One region of the Burkholderia stabilis genome, then DNA from elsewhere that is predicted to be linked to it. Evidence: predicted binding sites of a transcription regulator. Region 1 holds the regulator's gene; the other holds the start of a gene.

Region 1 (10,094 bases):
ACGCTCGGGCGTTTCGACCCCGAATGGCCGGTGTTCGTCGAATCGGAAAGCCGCAAGATCGGGCTCGTGCAGTTGCCGATCGCATTGCTCGACGCGTTTCACGCGGGGCCGTGGGTGCAGGTCGATGCGGCGCACGACGAGCGCATTGCATTCCTGCTCGACGATTACGGCCACCTGTTCGACGAACCGGCCGCGTTCAAGGGGCAACTGCATCGGCTGATCGGCTTGCACAGCCGCGAAGAGGTGGCGCACTGGAATGCGCTGATCGATGCGAACGCGCGGGCCGAATTGTTCGCCGCGCTGATCGACAAGCATTACGATCCCGCTTATGCGCGCACCCACCGTGCGGCATACGACAAGCCGAACCGGGCGCTGACGTTCGCTTTCCGGCCCAACGCGGCCGATGTGCGCGATCAGGCGCGCGCGTTGCTGAGCCAGCTTGCGCAGGCAGGGCTGCCCGCGTCGGCCGCGATTGCGGCAGGCGGGGCATCCGGAACCGATAAAAACCAATCGACGACCACACGATGACGACCACACGCACCCAACCCAGTCCGGCCCTCGGCTGGATGACCTTCCTGCTGATCGCAGTCGCGGGACTGTTCTATGTGAAATGGTTCCCGTACTACAACAAGGCGTTCGTTGCCGCCGAGCATCATTCGATCGGCCAGTCGATCCTGATGGGCACGTCGGCAACCGCCCCCGAGCCGTCGCTGAAGGCCGCGCTCGACTACGCGTGGGCGTACGGCAAGGCGATCTGGCAGGCAATGGTGCTCGGTCTGCTGCTCGGTTCGGCCGTGCAGGCGCTGCTGCCCGCGCACTGGGTCGCGCGCGTGCTCGGTCGCACGGGCTTCGGCAGCGTTGCCGCGGGCGGCCTGCTGTCGTTGCCCGGGATGATGTGCACGTGCTGCGCGGCGCCGGTCGTCGCGGGCTTGCGTGCGCGCCATGCGTCGCCCGGCGGCGCGGTCGCGTTCTGGCTCGGCAACACGGTGCTGAATCCGGCGGCGCTGGTCTTCATGGGCTTCGTGCTCGGCTGGCACTGGAGCGCGCTGCGCCTCGTGCTCGGCATCGCGATGGTGTTCGGGATCGGGTATCTGCTGAACCGCATTGCCCGTCCGGAAGACCGCAGCATCGACGACGCGCAACTCGCTGCACTGGCCGCCGAGCAGGCCGCGGCCGGCAATCCGTTCGTCCGCTGGATGAAGCTGCTGGCCCGCATGGCCGTGCGGCTCGTGCCCGAATACATCGTGCTCGTGCTGCTGCTCGGCGCCGCGCGCGCATGGCTGTTCCCGCACATCGGCCCGGACATCGGCAACCATCTCGGCTGGATCGTCGCGTTCGCGGTCGCGGGCATGCTGTTCGTGATCCCGACGGCGGGCGAGGTGCCGATCATCCAGGCGATGCTGTCGCTCGGCATGGGCGTCGGCCCGGCCGCCGCGCTGCTGATGACGCTGCCGCCGATCAGCGTGCCGTCGCTCGCGATGCTCGCGCGTTCGTTCAAGCCGTACATGCTGGCGATCGTCGCGATCCTCGTGGTCGTGTTCGGGATCGCGAGCGGATTGCTCGCGATCGCGCTCGGGTTCTGACGCGCGCGAGCGGCGCGCCAGGCGGGCGCGATCGTCGAATTTACCCGGCGCCGGCGCTTCGCGCGTGCGGCGCCCTTTACAAGAAGCAAACAGGAAAACGCATGACCCAACCGAAGATTCATCCTCGACTCGAAAAGGCGCTGACGCGCGGCGATCTCGCGATCCGCCAGGCCAATTCCGCGCGGGCAACGGCCGTGCTGAACGCGCTCGGCACGATGATCATCGAGGCCTCCGCAACGATCGGCGTCGATGCAAGCATCGACATTCCGCAGGGCGACCGCATTTACGACCCCGTCAACGGCCTGTGGCCGCAGAAGATGCTGGTGTCGTTCGACGGCCCGGTCGACGAAGCCGACAAGGAAGAGCTGCGCTCGGTCTATCTGGTCGCCGACGATCCGGGCACGCAATTCCGGGTCGAATGGCATCGCGCGGACGGCAAGCTCGGCCGTCAGGAAGGCGGCCCGCTCGCGACCGTCGCGTTCCTGACCGACGTCGAGATCCCGTGGAGCGACGACGACGAGTGACGTCGTCGCATGAAGCCGGCGCCGCGTGCGCCGGCCGTCAGCGCATCATCCGCCGCCGGAACAGCCATGCGGACAGCAGGAACCCGCCGATCGCGTAGCCGGCGAGCACCGCGATATGCAGGGCGACGTCGGTCGCCGGCCGGCCGAGCATCGCAGGCCGGATCAGTTCGACCGCGTTCGCGAGCGGCAGCGCATGCGCCGCATGCTGTGCGACCGGCGGCAACTGCGTGATCGGGAAGAACACGCCCGACAGCAGCAGCATCGGCGTCAGCACGAGCGTCTGATAGAACATGAAGAAATCGTAGGACGGCGCGAGCGCCGTGACGATCATCGCGATGCTTGCAAACGCGAGGCCCGCGAGCGCGATCACGGGCAGCGCCGCGAGCATCGACGGAAACCGCGCATAGCCGAGCGCGCCCGCGACGAGCATGATCGCGACCCCCGACAGCATGGCCTTGCTGGCTCCCCAGACGATCTCGCCGAGCACGATGTCGCCGAGCGCGAGCGGCGTGTGCATGATCGCCTCCCAGGTGCGCTGCACGTGCATGCGCGAGAACCCCGAATACATCGATTCGAAGCTCGCGGACATCATCACGCTCGACCCGACCGTGCCGGCAGCGAGGAACGCGATATACGACACGCCGTCGACATGCCCGAGCATCAGGCCGAGCCCGAAACCCAGCCCGAACAGATAGATCATCGGATCGGCCAGATTGCCGAACATCGACGCGAGCGCGAGCTTGCGCCAGACGAGATAGTTGCGCCGCCATACGGCGATCCAGTTGGTTGCGTTCGCGGGCATCGCGATCGCGAAGCGTGACGCGCGCGGCGAGGCGGACGGTGTGGCGGCGGAATAATTGCGGACGTCCATGGTCGATCAGTCCTGCATTTCGCGGCCCGTGAGCCGCAGGAACACATCCTCCAGATTGGCCGGGCGATGCAGATAGCGCAACCCCGGACGACCCTTGAGTCGCGCACTGAGCGGCTCGGGGTCGCTCACGTAGCAGAACAGCGTCTCGCCGCTGATCTCGGTGTGCTTTGCGAACGCCGCGAGCTCGTCGCGCAGGGCGGCTGGATCGGGCCCGTAGATTTCGATCACGTCGCAGCCGATTTCCGATTCGATCAATGCATGCGGCGCGCCTTCCGCGATCTTGCGGCCTTCCTCGATCACGCACAGCCGGTCGCACAGGCGTTCGGCTTCTTCCATGAAGTGCGTGGTGATGAGGATCGTCTTGCCGCGCGCGAGCAGCGAGCGCAGCCGCTCCCACATCAGGTGTCGCGCCTGCGGATCGAGGCCCGTCGTCGGCTCGTCGAGCACCAGCACATCGGGATCGTTGACGAGCGCGCGGGCGAGCGTGAGGCGGCGCTTCATGCCGCCCGACAACTCGCCGACCTTCGCGTCGGCCTTGTTCTCGAGCTTCGCGAATTCGAGCAGCGGTTGCACGAGCGTGCGGGCAGCCTGCGCGGACATCCCGAAATAGCGGCTGAACACGAGCAGGTTCTCGCGCACGGTGAAATCGGGGTCGAGATTGTCGAACTGGGGGACGACACCGACACGCTGGCGCGCATGCCGCGCACGCGATGGAACCGGTTCGCCGCATAGCGAAATGGTGCCTGCATCGGGTTGCGCGAGGCCGAGCAGCATCTTCAGCGTCGTGGTCTTGCCGGCGCCGTTCGGCCCGAGCAGGCCGTAGCATTCGCCGGCCTGCACGTGGAAGGACAGGCCGTTGACGACGAGTTTGTCGCCATAGCGCTTTTCGACGTTACGGAAATCGATCGGTGCGACGGACATGGGCATGTTGTCGTTGTAAGCGGGCGCGGAAGCGTTCTGCTGGCGGATGCGTGGCCGGCTTGCGAACGGATCGGGCGAACATGTGTCACACGGGCATGACCGAAGCGCGACGCCGGCGCGTGATGGCCCGCTGGAGTACGAACGGGCCATTCTAGTGCATCGGCTGCGTCTCTTCAGGGCATGCCTGCACGGTGCGATGCATGCGCGCACCGATCGTGCACCGCATCATCGCGCACGCGCCGAGCGGGGCGAATCAGCGTTTTCCATCCCTTGCGTCCTGAATTGCGGCGCACCATGATGAATGCGTAGGCTCGTAGTCGCGACAGGGAGGTTTCATGGCTAGCTACAACAAGATTTTGCTGTGTTACGACGGTTCGCTCGAAGGGCGCAAGGCGCTGCGTTGCGGCGCCAATCTCGCACTCGACCTGAAGGCTGAAACGCATTTGCTGTCGGTGGTCGACATGCGATCGAGCATTGCGCAGAGTGCCGGCCTGCTGACCGATGTTGCGTGCGGCCGCTTCGAGGAAACCGCACGCGAGATTCTGCAGGAAGGCGTGAACTGGTTGCGCGAGCGCGGCGTGCAGGCCGAAGGTCATTTCGCGTTCGGCTATCCGATCGACGAAATCGCGAATCTCGCGTCGGAACTGAAGGTCGACCTCGTCGTCGTCGGCCACCGGTGCCGCAGCGGGTTGTCGAGATGGTGGATGGGGTCGGGCAATACGCAACTCCTCGATCGCGTGAACTGCAGCATTCTGGTGGCGTGTTCGTCGGCCGAAGAGCAGAAGGCTGAAATCGCGCGCGAGCGTGAAGCGGCCACCGCAAGCGGCAAATGACGCAATGAAGGACTGACGACCGGCGGTTCGCGCCGGTCAGGCGCTGCGCCGCATGTGCGGCGCGGGCGCCGACCGTAGCCGGCTACGCATGCAGGTTGATCGCGGACAACTTCCACGAAAACAGGCCGAAGCGGTGGAATATCGCCGCATAGCGCGTGCCGTCGGCGCTGCGCTGGTAGGTCACGACGAATTCGTCGATGTTCCGGTAGCCGGCGCTTGTTTGCTGCTGATGCGGCGGATGTGCTGCATCGCTCGGGCTGGCTGGTGCGGGAGTGGCCGGTGCCGGCGATGATGCGGCCACGGAAGCCGTGTCGCTGCCGGGAGCGGTTGCGCTTGCAGGCACCGGGCCGGCCTGCGTTGAGGCCGACGCATTGCCCGATGAAGTGCCTTGCGGCAGGTTCGACCATTCGGGCGGACGCTCGCCCGGATTGCCGCGCGGCGGCAATCCGCTCATCAGCGCGGCCACGCCCTCCGGGGTGGCGTACGCGTCGACCAGCGGGCCGATCAGCGCGGACCCGATCAGCGCACCGATCATCGCGAGCGGATTGTTTTTCTTCACCGCGTCGATCCGGCGCATCAACTCTTCCGTGACCTGCTGCTTCAGGCTGATGCGCAGCGACGGAAAATCGACATACTCACTGATGGCCTGCGCATCGCGCGCATCGATCGCCGATTTCAGGCGACCGAGCGCGACGTACGGTGACGCGTATGCGTAGCCGATCGCCGCCACGACGGCGATGGCCAGCACGACGATCAGCAAGGGCTTGAGCCGCCATGCGCGGCCCGACGATCCAGTCACGTTGCCTCCGGTGCGGACATGTTCCGCAATCAGAGACCGCCTTGCGCGGCCGATCGTTCCTCCGCGATGCAGCGATCGATCATCCGGCACACGGCATCGATCGTGCCGACCATGATCAGGCGCGAACGACCGTGATAGACGCGTACCGGCGCGCGGCGCGCGGGTTCCGCGTGATTCAGGCCGGCGTTCAGCGATACCCGCGCGAAAGCGGGCAGCGCCGATGGCAGCAGCGACGCCTGCCGTTCGACTGCGACTTCTTCTTCCACAGGCGCTGCCGCGGACAGCGGTGCGCAGGGTGTGCGGCCGCGCAGGTGACGCAGGCGACCGAATTGACGGAAAGGCAGCAGGCGGGCAAGGCGTTCCATGATGTTCTCCTCAGCGAGACGGAATGCGGAATGTCAGAGTTCGCCCGAGCGGATCAGCCCGACGGCGATGCCTTCCAGCGCGAATTCCGCGCTGCCGGCCTTGACGAAGATGTTTTCGTAATCCGGGTTCTCCGCGATCAGCTCGAGACCGCCCGGACGGCGCATCAGGCGCTTGACCGTGACGTCGTCGCCGAGACGCGCGACGATGATCTGGCCGTCCTTCGCTTCCGTGCGCTTCTGCACGGCGAGGAGGTCGCCGTCGAGAATGCCGGCGTCGCGCATCGACAGGCCGCGCACCTTCAGCAGGTAGTCGGGCTTGCTGGAGAACAGCGCGGGATCGCACGCGTAATGGTGCGAGATGTGCTCCTGCGCGAGGATCGGGCTACCTGCCGCGACGCGGCCGACGAGCGGCAGCGACAGCTGCATCAGGCCGGCGTGCGGCAGCGTGAACTGGTGCGGGGAATCTTCGAGGCCGAGCAGGCGGATGCCGCGCGACGCGCCGGCGGCCAGCTCGATCACGCCCTTGCGTGCCAGCGCACGCAGGTGCTCCTCGGCCGCATTCGGCGAGCTGAAGCCCAGTTCGGCCGCGATCTCGGCGCGGGTGGGAGGGAATCCGGAGCGCTCGATCGCGCGACGGATCAAGTCGAACACTTGCTGCTGACGGGCGGTGAGTTTGGTCATGGCTCAACTGTATGGATAGACAGTGAGCTGTATTTTTATACAGTACTTCGCGAATTTCAAGTGTTACTTGAGGTTCGACGCGATCACGCCGGTTCCGGCGTGATTTCGCGACGTCCGGACGCCGGTTCATCTGCCGCAACCGTCCATCCAGTATGCGTTAGCACTTTTGAGTATTAAAAAATGAGGAACGATTATTTTTAATCATGTAACCCGTTCGTTAGACTGGCCCGACATCGCAATACCGACAACACTGGAGAACCAAGGATGGCGAAGCGCAATACGGGGCTGGTGGGCGGAGTGGGCCGCCTGATCGCAACACTCGCGCTGGGCGCGGCGGCGGCGCTGGGCGTCGCGACGCACGCGCAGGCCGATACGACTTTCCTGAACGTGTCGTACGACCCGACGCGCGAGCTGTATCAGGATTTCAACCAGGCGTTCGGCAAGGAGTGGAAGGCGAAGACGGGCGAGACGGTCAACTTCAAGCAGTCGCACGGTGGCTCGGGCGCGCAGGCGCGTTCGGTGCTCGACGGCCTGCAGGCCGACGTCGTCACGCTGGCGCTCGCGTACGACATCGACGCGCTCGCGAACAAGGGGCTCGTGAACAAGGACTGGCAGAAGCGCCTGCCCGACAACGCGTCGCCGTACACGTCGACGATCGTGTTCCTCGTGCGCAAGGGCAATCCGAAGGGGATCAAGGACTGGGAAGACCTGACCAAGCCGGGCATCTCGATCGTCACGCCGAACCCGAAGACGTCGGGCGGCGCGCGCTGGAACTACCTGGCCGCGTGGGCGTATGCGCAGCACAAGCCGGGCGGCAACGAGCAGACGGCGAAGGAATTCGTCACGAAGCTCTACAAGAACGCAGGCGTGCTCGATTCGGGCGCACGGGGCGCGACGACGAGCTTCGTGCAGCGCGGGATCGGCGACGTGCTGATCGCGTGGGAAAACGAGGCGTTCCTGTCGGTGAAGGAGTTCGGCACCGACAAGTTCGAAATCGTCGTGCCGTCGGTGAGCATCCTGGCCGAGCCGCCCGTCGCGGTGGTCGACAAGGTGGTCGACAAGAAGGGCACGCGCAAGCTGGCCGAAGCGTACCTGAACTTCCTGTACAGCCCGCAGGGCCAGGAGATCGCGGCGCGCAACTACTACCGGCCGCGCTCGAAGAACGTGCCGGCGGAGCTGACGAAGCAGTTCCCGAAGCTGAAGCTGTACACGGTCGACGATACCTTCGGCGGCTGGACGAATGCGCAGAAGACGCATTTCGCGGACGGCGGCGTGTTCGATTCGATCTACAAGCCGCAGTAACGCCATAACGACAGCGGCGCGCCACGACAGCGCGCCGCCCCCCGACGGGCCGCCGGCGCAATTCATCGCGCCGGCGTTTGCGTCGGGCCCATGAGAAGCATCGACCCAGCAAGAGCATCCGATGACGACGTACACCTTTCGCAAGCCGAGCGCGCTGCCCGGTTTCGGCGTGACGCTCGGCATCACGGTGGCTTATTTGAGCCTCGTGGTGCTGATTCCGCTCGCCGCCACGTTCCTGAAGACCGCGACGCTGTCGTGGGACCAGTTCGTCACCGCCGTCACGTCGCCGCGCGTGCTCGCGTCGTACCGGCTGACGTTCTCGGCCGCGCTCGGCGGCGCCCTGATCAACGCCGTGTTCGGCTTCCTCGTCGCGTGGGTGCTCGTGCGCTACACGTTTCCGTTCAAGCGGCTCGTCGATGCAATCGTCGACCTGCCGTTCGCGCTGCCGACGTCGGTCGCGGGCATCTCGCTCGCGGCCGTCTACGCGACCAACGGCTGGGTCGGCCAGTATCTGGCGCCGCTCGGCATCAAGATCGCGTTCACGCCGGCCGGCGTGCTGGTCGCGCTGACCTTCATCGGGCTGCCGTTCGTCGTGCGCACCGTACAGCCGGTGCTCGAGGATTTCGAGCGCGAGCAGGAAGAGGCCGCAGCGTGCCTCGGCGCATCGCGCTGGCTGACGTTCCGCCGTGTCGTGCTGCCGGCCGTGCTGCCGGCGCTTCTCACCGGTTTCGCGCTCGCGTTCGCGCGTGCGCTCGGCGAATACGGCTCGGTGATCTTCATCGCCGGCAACGTGCCGATGAAATCCGAGATCACGTCGCTGCTGATCATCACGAAACTCGAGCAGTACGACTACGCGGGCGCGACCGCGCTCGCGGTCGTGATGCTGGTCGTGTCGTTCCTGATGCTGCTGCTGATCAACACGCTGCAGTGGTATCTGCAGCGCCGCACGAGCAAGGGCGCAAGCGGCCCCGCGCCGGCAACCGTCACCGCAACTGCCGCAGGAGGCCAGCAATGAGCCAGGAGGCCACCGTCGTGCTGAAAACCCCGCCATCGGCCGAGCGCGGGCGCGCCGCGAACCGGCTCGATCCCGTCAGCGAATCGCGCGTGGTGCGCTGGCTGCTCACGGGCATCGCGCTGGCGTTTCTCGCGTTCTTCCTCGTCGTGCCGCTCGCGGCGGTGTTCGTCGAGGCGCTGCGCAAGGGCGTCGGCTTCTATCTCGAGTCGCTGGCCGATCCCGACGCGTGGGCGGCGATCAAGCTGACGCTGACCGTCGCCGCGATCGCCGTGCCGCTGAACCTCGTGTTCGGCGTGTGCGCGTCGTGGGCGATCGCGAAATTCGAATTCCGCGGCAAGGCGCTGCTGACGACGCTGATCGACCTGCCGTTCTCCGTGTCGCCGGTGATCTCGGGTCTCGTCTACGTGCTGCTGTTCGGCGCGCAGGGCTGGCTGGGACCGTGGCTGCAGGATCACGACGTGCAGATCATCTTCGCGGTGCCGGGCATCGTGCTCGCGACGATCTTCGTGACGTTCCCGTTCGTCGCGCGCGAGCTAATTCCGCTGATGCAGGCGCAAGGCACCGACGAGGAAGAAGCCGCGCGCGTGCTCGGCGCGTCGGGCTGGCAGATCTTCCGCCGCGTCACGCTGCCGAACGTGAAGTGGGGCCTGCTGTACGGCGTGATCCTCTGCAATGCGCGCGCGATGGGCGAGTTCGGCGCGGTATCGGTCGTGTCGGGCCACATCCGCGGCGTGACCGACACGATGCCGCTGCACGTCGAGATCCTGTACAACGAATACAACTTCGCGGCGGCGTTCGCGGTGGCGTCGGTGCTGGCGTTGCTCGCACTCGTCACGCTCGCGCTGAAGCTGCTCGCCGAGCGTCATCTTGCCGCCGAACTGGCCGGCTCGCGCGACGCCGTTCCCGCACATGCCGGCCCCGTCGCCGCCGTTTCGTCGAAATCGTAAAGAGGCAACCAGAATGGGTATCACCGTCCGTAACCTTCAGAAGCGCTTCGGCGATTTCACGGCGCTCGACAACGTCTCGCTCGACTTCCCGCCCGGCGAGCTGGTCGCGCTGCTCGGGCCGTCCGGCTGCGGCAAGACCACGCTGCTGCGCGTGATCGCGGGCCTCGAGCACGCGGATGCGGGCCAGGTCGTGCTGCAAGGGCTCGACGTCGCGTCGGTCGGCGCGCGCGATCGCCAGGTCGGTTTCGTGTTC
Region 2 (10,094 bases), 1.7 Mb from region 1:
AATACCAGAGCGCGCAGGGCAATACGGGCACGGCCGCGCAGATCGCGCGCAAGTTCATCGGCGACCAGCCCGACGTGATCGTCGCGATCGCGACGCCGGCCGCTCAGGCGGTCGTCGCGTCGACGAAGAGCGTGCCGGTCGTCTATTCGGGCGTCACCGATCCGGTCGCCGCGCAGCTCGTGAAGGGCTGGGGCCCGTCGGGCACCAACGTGACGGGCGTGTCCGACAAGCTGCCGCTCGATCGCCAGGTCGCGCTGATCAAGCGCGTCGTGCCGAATGCGAAGACGGTCGGCATGGTCTACAACCCGGGCGAGGCGAACTCGGTCGTCGTCGTGAAGGAGCTCAAGGAGATCCTCGCGAAGCAGGGGATGACGCTGAAGGAAGCGGCCGCGCCGCGCACCGTCGACATCGGCCCGGCCGCGAAGAGCCTGATCGGCAAGGTCGACGTGATCTACACGAACACCGACAACAACGTCGTGTCCGCGTACGAAGCGCTCGTGAAGGTCGCGAACGAAGCGAAGATTCCGCTCGTCGCCGGCGACACCGACAGCGTGAAGCGCGGCGGCATCGCGGCGCTCGGCATCAACTACGGCGACCTCGGCCGCCAGACGGGCAAGGTCGTCGCGCGCATCCTGAAGGGCGAGAAGCCGGGCGCGATCGCGTCGGAGACGAGCAGCAACCTCGAGCTGTTCGTGAACACGGGCGCGGCCGCGAAGCAGGGCACGACGCTGTCGCCGGATCTCGTGAAGGAAGCGAAGACGGTCATCAAGTAAGCCGCGGCCGGCCCGACGCCGCGCTTGCAGGCCCGAACCGGGCCTGAACGAAACCGCCGGACGGGCGGCTCCCACCCGGGGCCGCCCGTTCGCTTCACCCGGCCGTACACGTCCGGCCGGGAAGCAACAGGATTTCCCCATCATGTCTCTGTTCTCGTTTATGGGCGCCCTGGAGATCGGACTGATCTTCAGTCTCGTCGCCCTCGGGGTGCTGATCTCGTTTCGCATCCTCAACTTCCCCGACCTCACCGTCGACGGCAGTTTTCCGCTCGGCGGCGCCGTTGCCGCGACGCTGATCTCGGCCGGCTACGACCCGTTCAGCTCGACCTGCATCGCGATCGTCGCGGGCGCGGTGGCCGGCTTCATCACGGGCTGGCTCAACGTACGCCTGAAGATCATGGATCTGCTCGCCAGCATCCTGATGATGATCGCGCTGTATTCGGTGAACCTGCGGATCATGGGGCGGCCGAACGTGCCGCTCATCACCGAGCCGACGATCTTCACCGTGCTGCAGCCCGACTGGATGCCCGACTACATGCTGCGCCCGGCGCTGCTCGCGATCGTCGTCGTGGTCGCGAAGCTCGGCCTCGACTGGTTCTTCTCGTCGCAGCTCGGCCTCGCGATGCGCGCGACCGGCGCGAACCCGCGGATGGCGCGTGCGCAAGGCATCGCGACCGGCCGCGCGACGCTCGCCGGGATGGCGCTGTCGAACGCGCTCGTTGCGCTCGCAGGCGCCTTGTTCGCGCAGACGCAGGGCGGCGCGGACATCTCGATGGGGATCGGCACGATCGTGATCGGGCTGGCCGCCGTGATCATCGGCGAGACGCTGCTGCCCGCGCGCCGGCTCGTGCTGACGACGCTCGCCGTCGTGCTCGGTGCGATCGTCTACCGCTTCTTCATCGCGCTCGCGCTGAACAGCGAATTCATCGGCCTGAAGGCGCAGGATCTGAACCTCGTGACGGCCGCGCTCGTCACGATCGCGCTGGTGCTGCCGGCGACGCGCAAGAAGCTGTTCGCGCGCAAGAACGGAGGGGCATGACATGCTGTCCGCACAAGACCTGAAACTCACGTTCAATCCCGGCACGCCGATCGAGACGCGCGCACTGCGCGGGCTGTCGCTCGAGATTCCCGACGGCCAGTTCGTCGCGGTGATCGGCTCGAACGGCGCCGGCAAGTCGACTTTCCTGAATGCGGTCAGCGGCGACCAGCGCGTCGATTCGGGGCGGATCTCGATCGACGGCGCGGACGTCACGCGTCAGCCGGCGTGGGACCGCGCGCACCTCGTTGCGCGCGTGTTCCAGGATCCGATGGCCGGCACCTGCGAGGCGCTGACGATCGAGGAGAACATGGCGCTCGCGACGGCGCGCGGCGTGCGGCGCGGCTTCCGGGCCGCACTCGACCGGCCGTCGCGCGAGCTGTTCCGCGACAAGCTGCGGCTCCTGAACCTCGGCCTGGAAAACCGGCTGACCGACCGGATCGGGCTGCTGTCGGGCGGCCAGCGGCAGGCCGTGAGCCTGCTGATGGCGTCGCTGCGGCCGTCGCGGATCCTGCTGCTCGACGAGCACACGGCCGCGCTCGACCCGAAGACGGCCGCGTTCGTGCTGGAGCTGACCGCACGCATCGTCGCCGAGAGCAAGCTGACGACGATGATGGTCACGCACAGCATGCGGCAGGCGCTCGACTACGGCGACCGCACGGTGATGCTGCACCAGGGGCAGGTCGTGCTCGACGTGTCGGGCGACGCGCGCCGCGGGCTCGACGTGCCGGATCTGCTGCAGATGTTCGAGAAGGTGCGTCACGAGCAGCTCGACGACGACGCGTTGCTGCTCGGTTGACGGACGGCGCGCGGGCCGGCGCGGTGCGGGGTGTCGCATCGCGCCGGTTTGCGTGACGGTCCGGCCAGGCGATTCGGTTCGTGTGCGTCGCATCGGGCCGGATGGTCGTGACGGGCGTTGGGGCGGCATGATCCGGCCGCGCTCCGTCCGGCGGGCCGGCTTTCCTCCTGTTTTCCTCTGACAAAAACCGGTTTCGCACCGGTGCTGTGCGACGCGAGCGCATTGCCATATACTGTATATCCATACAGTTGTGGGTGGCGTCATGCTCGCATCCTCCATTTCTCCCGAATCCCTTCATCCGTCCCTTTGGCGCGGCTCCCAGCTCGCGCGCGGCGGCCCGCGCACGGTCGAGACCGGCTTTGCGCCGCTGTCTACCGAGCTGCCGGGCGGCGGCTGGCCGATCGGCGGGCTCGTCGAACTGCTGGCCGCGCAGCCTGGCTGCGGCGAGATGCGGCTGCTCGCGCCTGCGCTCGCACGCACCGTCAGCGCGCGGCGCCCGCTCGCGCTCGTCGCGCCGCCGCAATCGCCGCATGCGACCGCGCTCGCCAGTCTCGGCGTGCCGGCCGATGCGCTGCTGTGGCTGCGCGCCGGTAGCCGCACCGATGCGTTGTGGGCCGCCGAGCAGGCGCTCAAGACCGGCTGTTGCGGCGCGCTGCTGCTCTGGCAGGACGCGCGGCCCGACGCACTGCGGCGCTTGCATCTCGCGGCCGCGCGCACGGGCGACACGCTGTTCGTGATGCTGCGCCCGCTGTCGGCCGCACGGCAGCCGTCGCCGGCCGTGCTGCGCGTTGCGCTGTATCCCGTGCCGGGCGGCGTGTCGCTCGATATCGTCAAGCGTCGCGGGCCCGCGCGCGGCGAGCCGCTCGTGCTCGACCTGCCGTCGCCCATCGTGGAGAGCCGCTATGCGCGTCTTGCTCGGCATCCATCTGCCGCGCCTGCCGCTCGACGTGTGCGCCCCGCCGCCGTCTGACGGCGCGGCGGACGACGCAGACGACGCAGGCTGCGCGGTGCTCGAGCAAGGCATCGTGCTGATCGCCGATGCGGCCGCGCGCCGGCACGGCGTGCGCGCGGGCATGAAGCGCGGCGGCGTGCTGACGCTCGCGCCCGAGACGCAGCTCGTCGAACGCGATCCCGCGCGCGAGGCCGATGCGCTGCGCGCGGTCGCGCTCGCGTTGCTGCGCTTCTCGCCGTGTGTCGCGCTCGACGACGAAGCCACGCTGATCGTCGACGTCGGCCCGAGCCTGCGTCTGTTCGGCGGGCTGCCGTCGCTGTGCCGGCAGGTGCGCACGACGCTCGCGGCGCTTGGTTATGCGGCGCGCCTGTCCGCCGCGCCGACCGGGCACGGTGCGTGGCTGCTCGCACGCATGTCGGCGCGCGCGCACGTCCGGCGCCGCGTGGCCGGCCACGCGGCGCTCGTCCGCTCGCTCGACAGGCTGCCCTGCGTGTTGTTGCCCGATGCGCGTCCGTATGCGGGCTGGTTCGACGGCCTGGGTTGCCGCACGCTCGCCGATCTGCGCAACTTGCCGCGTGCGGGGCTGCAGCGCCGCTGCGGCCCCGCGCTGCTGGCCGCGCTCGATCGCGCGTACGGCGATGCGGTCGAGCCGCTTGCGTGGATGGCGGTGCCGCCCGTGTTCGACGTGCGGCTGGAATTGCCGGAGCGTGTCGAATACGCGGAAGCCGTGCTGTTCGCCGCGCGGCGGCTCGTCGTGCAGCTGTGCGGCTGGCTGGCCGCGCGGCAACTCTCGCTGGCCGCGATGACGTTCGATCTCGAGCACGAGCGCGGCCGCCAGGCCGTGCCGCCGACGCCGCTCGAACTCGCATTCGCCGCACCCGTGCGCGACGAGGCGCACTTCATGCGGCTGCTCGGCGAGCGGCTCGCGCGTGTCGAACTGCCGGCCGCGGTGATCGCGGTGCGCCTGAAGGCCACGCGTGTCGAATCGGTCGCACCGCCGGCCGACGATCTCTTTCCCGAGCCGGGCGGTACGCGCGAGACGCGTGCGCGGCTGTTCGAGCTGCTGGTCGCGCGGCTTGGCGCGGAGAACGTGCTGCGCGCGGCGCCCGTCGCCGATTACCGGCCCGAGGCCGCGAACCGCTGGCTGCCGCTCGATGCGCAGGCCGGCAAGCAGGCCGGTGGTCCGCCGGCCACGCCGCCGCGTCCCGCGTGGCTGCTGGCCGAGCCGCTGCCGCTGTTGATGCGTGAGAACCGGCCGGTGTTTCATACGCCGCTGAGGATGATGTCGTCGCCGGAGCGGATCGAGGCCGGGTGGTTTGACGGTCAGCTTGCCGAGCGCGATTACTACGTGGCGCAGGACGAAGAGGGCGCGTGCTACTGGGTGTTCAGGGAGCGGACGAGCAGCCAGGCTGACCCGCACTGGTTTTTGCACGGTCTGTTCGGGTGAGCCGCGATGGTTTCGGAATTCAGTTTGCTGCCCGATTACGCGGAGTTGTTCTGCCGCTCGAATTTCTCGTTCCTGCATGGTGCGTCGCACGCGGAGGAGTTGGTCGCGCGCGCGGTGGAACTTCACTACCGCGGGATCGCGATTACCGACGAATGCTCGCTCGCAGGCGCGCCGCGCATGCATGTCGCGGCGAAGGCGAAAGGGCTGCCGCTCATCATCGGTTCGTACTTCGAGGTGACGCCGGACGATGTTCCGCCCGGCCATGATCCGGGCCCCGGTGCGTTCGGGCTCGTGCTGCTCGCGCAGAACCGCGAGGGCTACGGCAACCTGTCCGAGCTGATTTCGTGGCGGCGGATGGAAGCGCCGAAGGGGACTTACACGCTGACGTCGCACATGCTGTCGAGGCCGCCCGAAGCGTTCGCGCACCTGCGCGGCATGCCCGACTGCTTCGCGATTCTCGTGCCCGCGTATCCGGTGCGCGCCGATGTACTCGATGCGCAGGTCGCGTGGTTTCGTGCGACGTTCGGCGAGCGGGCTCGGCTCGGGCTCGTGCAATTGCAGCGCGCGCTGGATGGCGTGCAGCGCGAGGAGATTCGCGAGGCGGGCGAGCGGCGCGGCGTGCGTGTTGTTGCGCTCGGCGACGTGACGATGCACAAGCGTTCGTGCAAGGGGCTGCAGGACGTGATGACGGCGATTCGCGTCGGGATGCCGGTGTCGGAGTGCGGGTATGCGCTTGCGCCGAATGCGGAGCAGCATCTGCGTTCGCGCGGGCGGATCGCGAAGCTTTTTTCGTCGGAGGAGATTGCGGAGACGTGTGCGATTCTCGACGCGTGTCATTTCGCACTCGATTCGCTGCGCTACGAGTATCCCGACGAGATCGTGCCGAAGGGGCTCACGCCGACGAGCTACCTCAAGCAGGAGACTCAGGACGGCGCACTGCGACGTTACTCCGGAAAGGTGCCCGAGCACGTGCAGGAGCGGATCGACTACGAGCTAAGGCTGATCGAGAAACTACATTACGAACCGTTCTTCCTGACCGTCTACGACATCGTCAAATATGCGCGCAGCCGGAACATCCTGTGTCAGGGTCGAGGCTCGGCGGCGAACTCGGTCGTCTGTTATTGCCTGGGCATCACCGAGGTGAATCCCGAGCAGAGCACGATGCTGTTCGAGCGTTTCATCAGCGAGGAGCGCGGTGAGCCGCCCGACATCGACGTATATAGCCCCCTTTTTTCTACCGATGAGCCGAATGCTTGCCTGTTAGCCTTTTGCCTTGGTACTTCACCACCTTAGATGAATCGGTAGATATACGGAATCAATCGGGATAGCGCGAAAGAGCATCGTTTTCCAGGGCGTTGGCGCACACAGTGCGCTCGGATGTCTGAGGGATGCCCTGTTCGATGGAAATGTTCTGCATCGGTTGTACATCTCATGGCCACATTGCCTCTCTCGTTGCCGGCATATGCCGAGCTCTTCTGCTTATCGAACTTCACTTTCTTGGAAGGGGCTTCGCATGCGGAGGAGCTGGTCAAGCGAGCCGCTCAACTGGGTTACTCTGGGATTGCCATCACAGACGAATGCTCTTTGGCGGGGGTTGTCCGGGCGCATGTAGCTGCCAAGGATCTAAATTTTCCGTTGGTCATCGGGTCATACTTCAAGTTGACTCAAGCCGATTCGTCGCCTGCCCTTGACCTGATCTTGCTTGCCCAGAACCGCGAAGGGTACGGCAATCTGTCCGAGCTCATCACGCTGGCACTCATGCGATCACCCAAAGGTGGATATCGCCTCACGCCACAGGACCTCTCGAAACCGGAGAAGGCGCATGCCCATCTGAGAGGCATGCCAGGATGCCTCGCGATCTTGATCCCCAAGTTCCCCGCGAAGCCGGAAGCGCTGGACGCTCAAGTTGAGTGGCTGTTGGAGACGTTCCCAGGGCGTGCATGGGTCGGCCTATGTCTGCATCAGCGCGCAATGGACAATCCCCATGCTGGTGTTGTCGAGCACATAGCGTATGGCAACGGTGTCCCAGTAGTTGCGGTCGGGCATGTAACCATGCATGTCCGTTCCAGGAAGCCGCTGCAGGACACAATGACGGCGATCCGTATAGGCAAGCCCGTCGCAGAATGCGGCTATGAGCTTGCACCGAATGCCGAGCAGCATCTGCGGTCGCGGATGCGCTTGGCGCATCTCCATCATCCAAACGCGTTAAACGAGACGGTCGCGATTCTTTCACGTTGCGGGTTCTCGCTCGATGAGTTGCGTTACGAGTACCCCGATGAACTAGTGCCGGCTGGGCTCACACCAACTGAATATCTGCGGCAGGAAACATACATTGGAGCGCATCGTCGCTTCTCGAGCGGCATCCCTCTCAACGTGCAGACGCAGCTCGAACATGAGCTCGAACTCATCACGGATTTGAGCTATGAGCCATATTTTTTGACGGTGTACGACATCGTCAAATTTGCGCGCAGCGAAGGAATTCTTTGTCAGGGACGTGGGTCAGCAGCCAATTCTGCGGTCTGTTATTGCCTTGGCATAACGGAGGTGGACCCTGCGCGATCGACGATGCTGTTTGAACGATTTATCAGCCGGGAACGCAATAGTCCACCCGACATAGATGTCGATTTCGAGCATCAAAAAAGAGAAATCGTTATGCAATACATCTATCGAAAGTATGGACGTGACCGCGCAGCTATCGCTGCTGCTGTATCGACATACCGTGCGCGAGGTGTGCTGCGGGACGTAGGGAAAGCAGTCGGTGTTGATGCTCAGATTGTCGATCGAGTTGCCAAGGCGCACCACTGGTTCGACGGCACGGCAGATTTGCTCGAGCGATTTTCAGAGTCAGGGCTGGATCCATCGGCACCCATCATTCAAACTTGGGCATCGCTGGCCGCGCAGCTGCATGGTTTTCCTCGACATCTTTCCCAGCACTCCGGTGGCTTTGTGATCAGTCGAGGCAAGTTGTCACGCCTTGTACCGATCGAGAACGCGGCAATGCAGGACCGTAGCGTGATTCAGTGGGATAAGGATGACCTTGAGTCGCTCGGGTTGCTCAAAGTGGATGTGTTGGCGTTGGGAATGCTGAGCGTCATTCGCCGTGCGCTTGACCTCATATCCCTGCACCGTGGTGAACCGTTTGAGATGCAGGATATCCCGTCAGAGGATCCGGAGACGTATGACATGATCTCTAACGCGGATACGATTGGCGTATTTCAGATCGAGTCGAGAGCGCAACAGTCGATGTTGCCACGATTGAAGCCACGGACGTTCTACGACCTCGTGATTGAGGTGGCGATCGTGCGTCCTGGTCCGATTCAAGGTGGTGCTGTCCATCCGTATTTGAAGCGACGTCAAGGAATAGATCCGGTTAGCTATCCGAGCAAGGATCTGGAAACAGCACTAGCTCGAACGCTCGGCGTGCCGATTTTCCAGGAACAAGTGATGCAGGTCGCAATTCTCGCGGCCGGTTTTTCTCCCGGTGAGGCCGACGGACTACGGCGCGCGATGGCAGCCTGGAAGCGCAAAGGCGGGCTGGAGCCCTATCACGATCGCCTAGTGAGTGGCATGTTGATACGAGGCTACGAAAGAGAATTTGCAGAAGCGATCTTTGCTCAGATAAAGGGGTTTGCCGACTATGGCTTCCCGGAAAGCCATGCGGCAAGCTTTGCGTTGCTTGTCTATGTCAGCAGCTGGTTGAAATGTCACGAGCCAGAGGCGTTTCTTGTATCGTTACTGAATAGCCAGCCAATGGGGTTCTACTCGCCCTCACAGCTTATCCAGGACGCGAAACGTCATGGGGTTACGGTCTTGCCTGCAGATGTCGCGATCAGCAACTGGGAGTCGTCTCTGGAATATCCAGAGGTGGATGGGCGTCCAGTTGTTCGGCTTGGCCTCTCTCTTCTGCATGGGATGCGAGCGGAGGCGGCTGATCGCATTGAAATGGCCCGAGCTGTTGAGCCTTTTTCGTCAACGATTGATCTGGCTCGGCGGGCTCAGCTGGATCGACACGATTTGCATGTTCTGGCTCGATCCGATGCACTTGTGTCGCTGGCTGGCGGTCGTCGAAGTGCGCTGTGGGAATCCGTTGTCGCTGCTCCGGACAAGGATCTGCTTGCTTCAGCAAATGTGGTTGATGAAACACCTGATCTCGGATGGGCATCCGAAGGGGACGAGATACAGAGTGACTACCAGTCTATGGGGCTGACGCTGCGACGACACCCCCTAGCGTTGCTGCGTCCGATGCTACATGCGAGGAAGCTCATGCCGGCCGCTACGTTAAACACCTACCCAAACGGAAGGCTCGCGCGTGCATGTGGGTTGGTCACCGTACGACAGCGGCCGGGAACTGCGAAAGGCGTAATCTTCGTCACGCTTGAGGACGAAACCGGAAACGTGAACGTTATTATCTGGCCGAAGTTGATGGAGATGCAGCGTAAGGAAGTCCTTGGTGCTCGGCTGCTAGCGGCGTTGGGCGTTTGGCAAAGTGTTGACGGGGTGCAACATCTGGTTGCCAAGCGTCTGGTGGATCTCTCCCATCTTCTAGGCGAGTTGCCGACGGTCAGTCGTAACTTTCACTAGAGAGAAATCAAGGAGGAGGCGTACACGATGTCGATACAAAGCGTTGAGAGCAGATGCATCTACTGTTCGAGCCTCGGGCCATTCAGTGACGAGCATATGATTCCTGCGGGGCTAGGTGCCGACGACAACCGGTATCTACTTCGCGACATGGTGTGCGAGACGTGCAACACAACCGTTTTCTCGCCACTCGAACTCGAGTGGTTGCGGAACTCGCCGACGGCGATTGGCCGAATTTTTATGCAGGCAAAGGGGAGAAAGCGGGGTAACAAGAAAAACCCTCCGAAACTAGGCGCGGCAACGCAGATCCTTGTTACCCCTGAGGGTTACACTGCCGAAGCAGAAATCGGCTACCAAGGTAAGGCGACGATTCTTCCGCAGATGATTCTCGTCGATGAGCATCAGTGCAGTGTGACGGGATCAAACAAAGAGGAGTTCGACCGGTTCATTTCGCAGGTTCAAGAAGGGTTCGGGTCATCAATCACATGTGCGTCCAAGCTCGACGAGAC

The links. The regulator LexA, encoded in region 1, represses DNA repair genes until DNA is damaged. The targets are predictions, from matches to a motif close to ACTGTATNNNNATACAGT.
Region 2: the regulator LexA is predicted to act here: its motif matches at 2,840-2,857, upstream of imuA (translesion DNA synthesis-associated protein ImuA).

Annotation. Positions count from the first base shown of each region.
Region 1 is NZ_CP016442.1:869,334-879,427, reverse strand. Features, by position in the region: gene mnmH (tRNA 2-selenouridine(34) synthase MnmH) at 1-528, shown strand, start outside; gene BBJ41_RS04120 (permease) at 525-1,583, shown strand; gene BBJ41_RS04115 (hypothetical protein) at 1,685-2,107, shown strand; gene BBJ41_RS04110 (ABC transporter permease) at 2,145-2,978, opposite strand; gene nodI (nodulation factor ABC transporter ATP-binding protein NodI) at 2,985-3,899, opposite strand; gene BBJ41_RS04100 (universal stress protein) at 4,235-4,732, shown strand; gene BBJ41_RS04095 (DUF2939 domain-containing protein) at 4,815-5,531, opposite strand; gene BBJ41_RS04090 (hypothetical protein) at 5,561-5,896, opposite strand; gene lexA (transcriptional repressor LexA) at 5,930-6,577, opposite strand; gene BBJ41_RS04080 (sulfate ABC transporter substrate-binding protein) at 6,842-7,879, shown strand; gene cysT (sulfate ABC transporter permease subunit CysT) at 8,001-8,894, shown strand; gene cysW (sulfate ABC transporter permease subunit CysW) at 8,891-9,841, shown strand; gene BBJ41_RS04065 (sulfate/molybdate ABC transporter ATP-binding protein) at 9,855-10,094, shown strand, end outside.
Region 2 is NZ_CP016442.1:3,101,363-3,111,456, forward strand. Features, by position in the region: gene BBJ41_RS14480 (ABC transporter substrate-binding protein) at 1-773, shown strand, start outside; gene BBJ41_RS14485 (ABC transporter permease) at 916-1,812, shown strand; gene BBJ41_RS14490 (ABC transporter ATP-binding protein) at 1,814-2,608, shown strand; gene imuA (translesion DNA synthesis-associated protein ImuA) at 2,871-3,578, shown strand; gene BBJ41_RS14500 (Y-family DNA polymerase) at 3,511-5,007, shown strand; partial or broken gene BBJ41_RS14505 (PHP domain-containing protein) at 5,014-6,225, shown strand; gene BBJ41_RS14510 (error-prone DNA polymerase) at 6,439-9,588, shown strand; gene BBJ41_RS40415 (hypothetical protein) at 9,616-10,094, shown strand, end outside.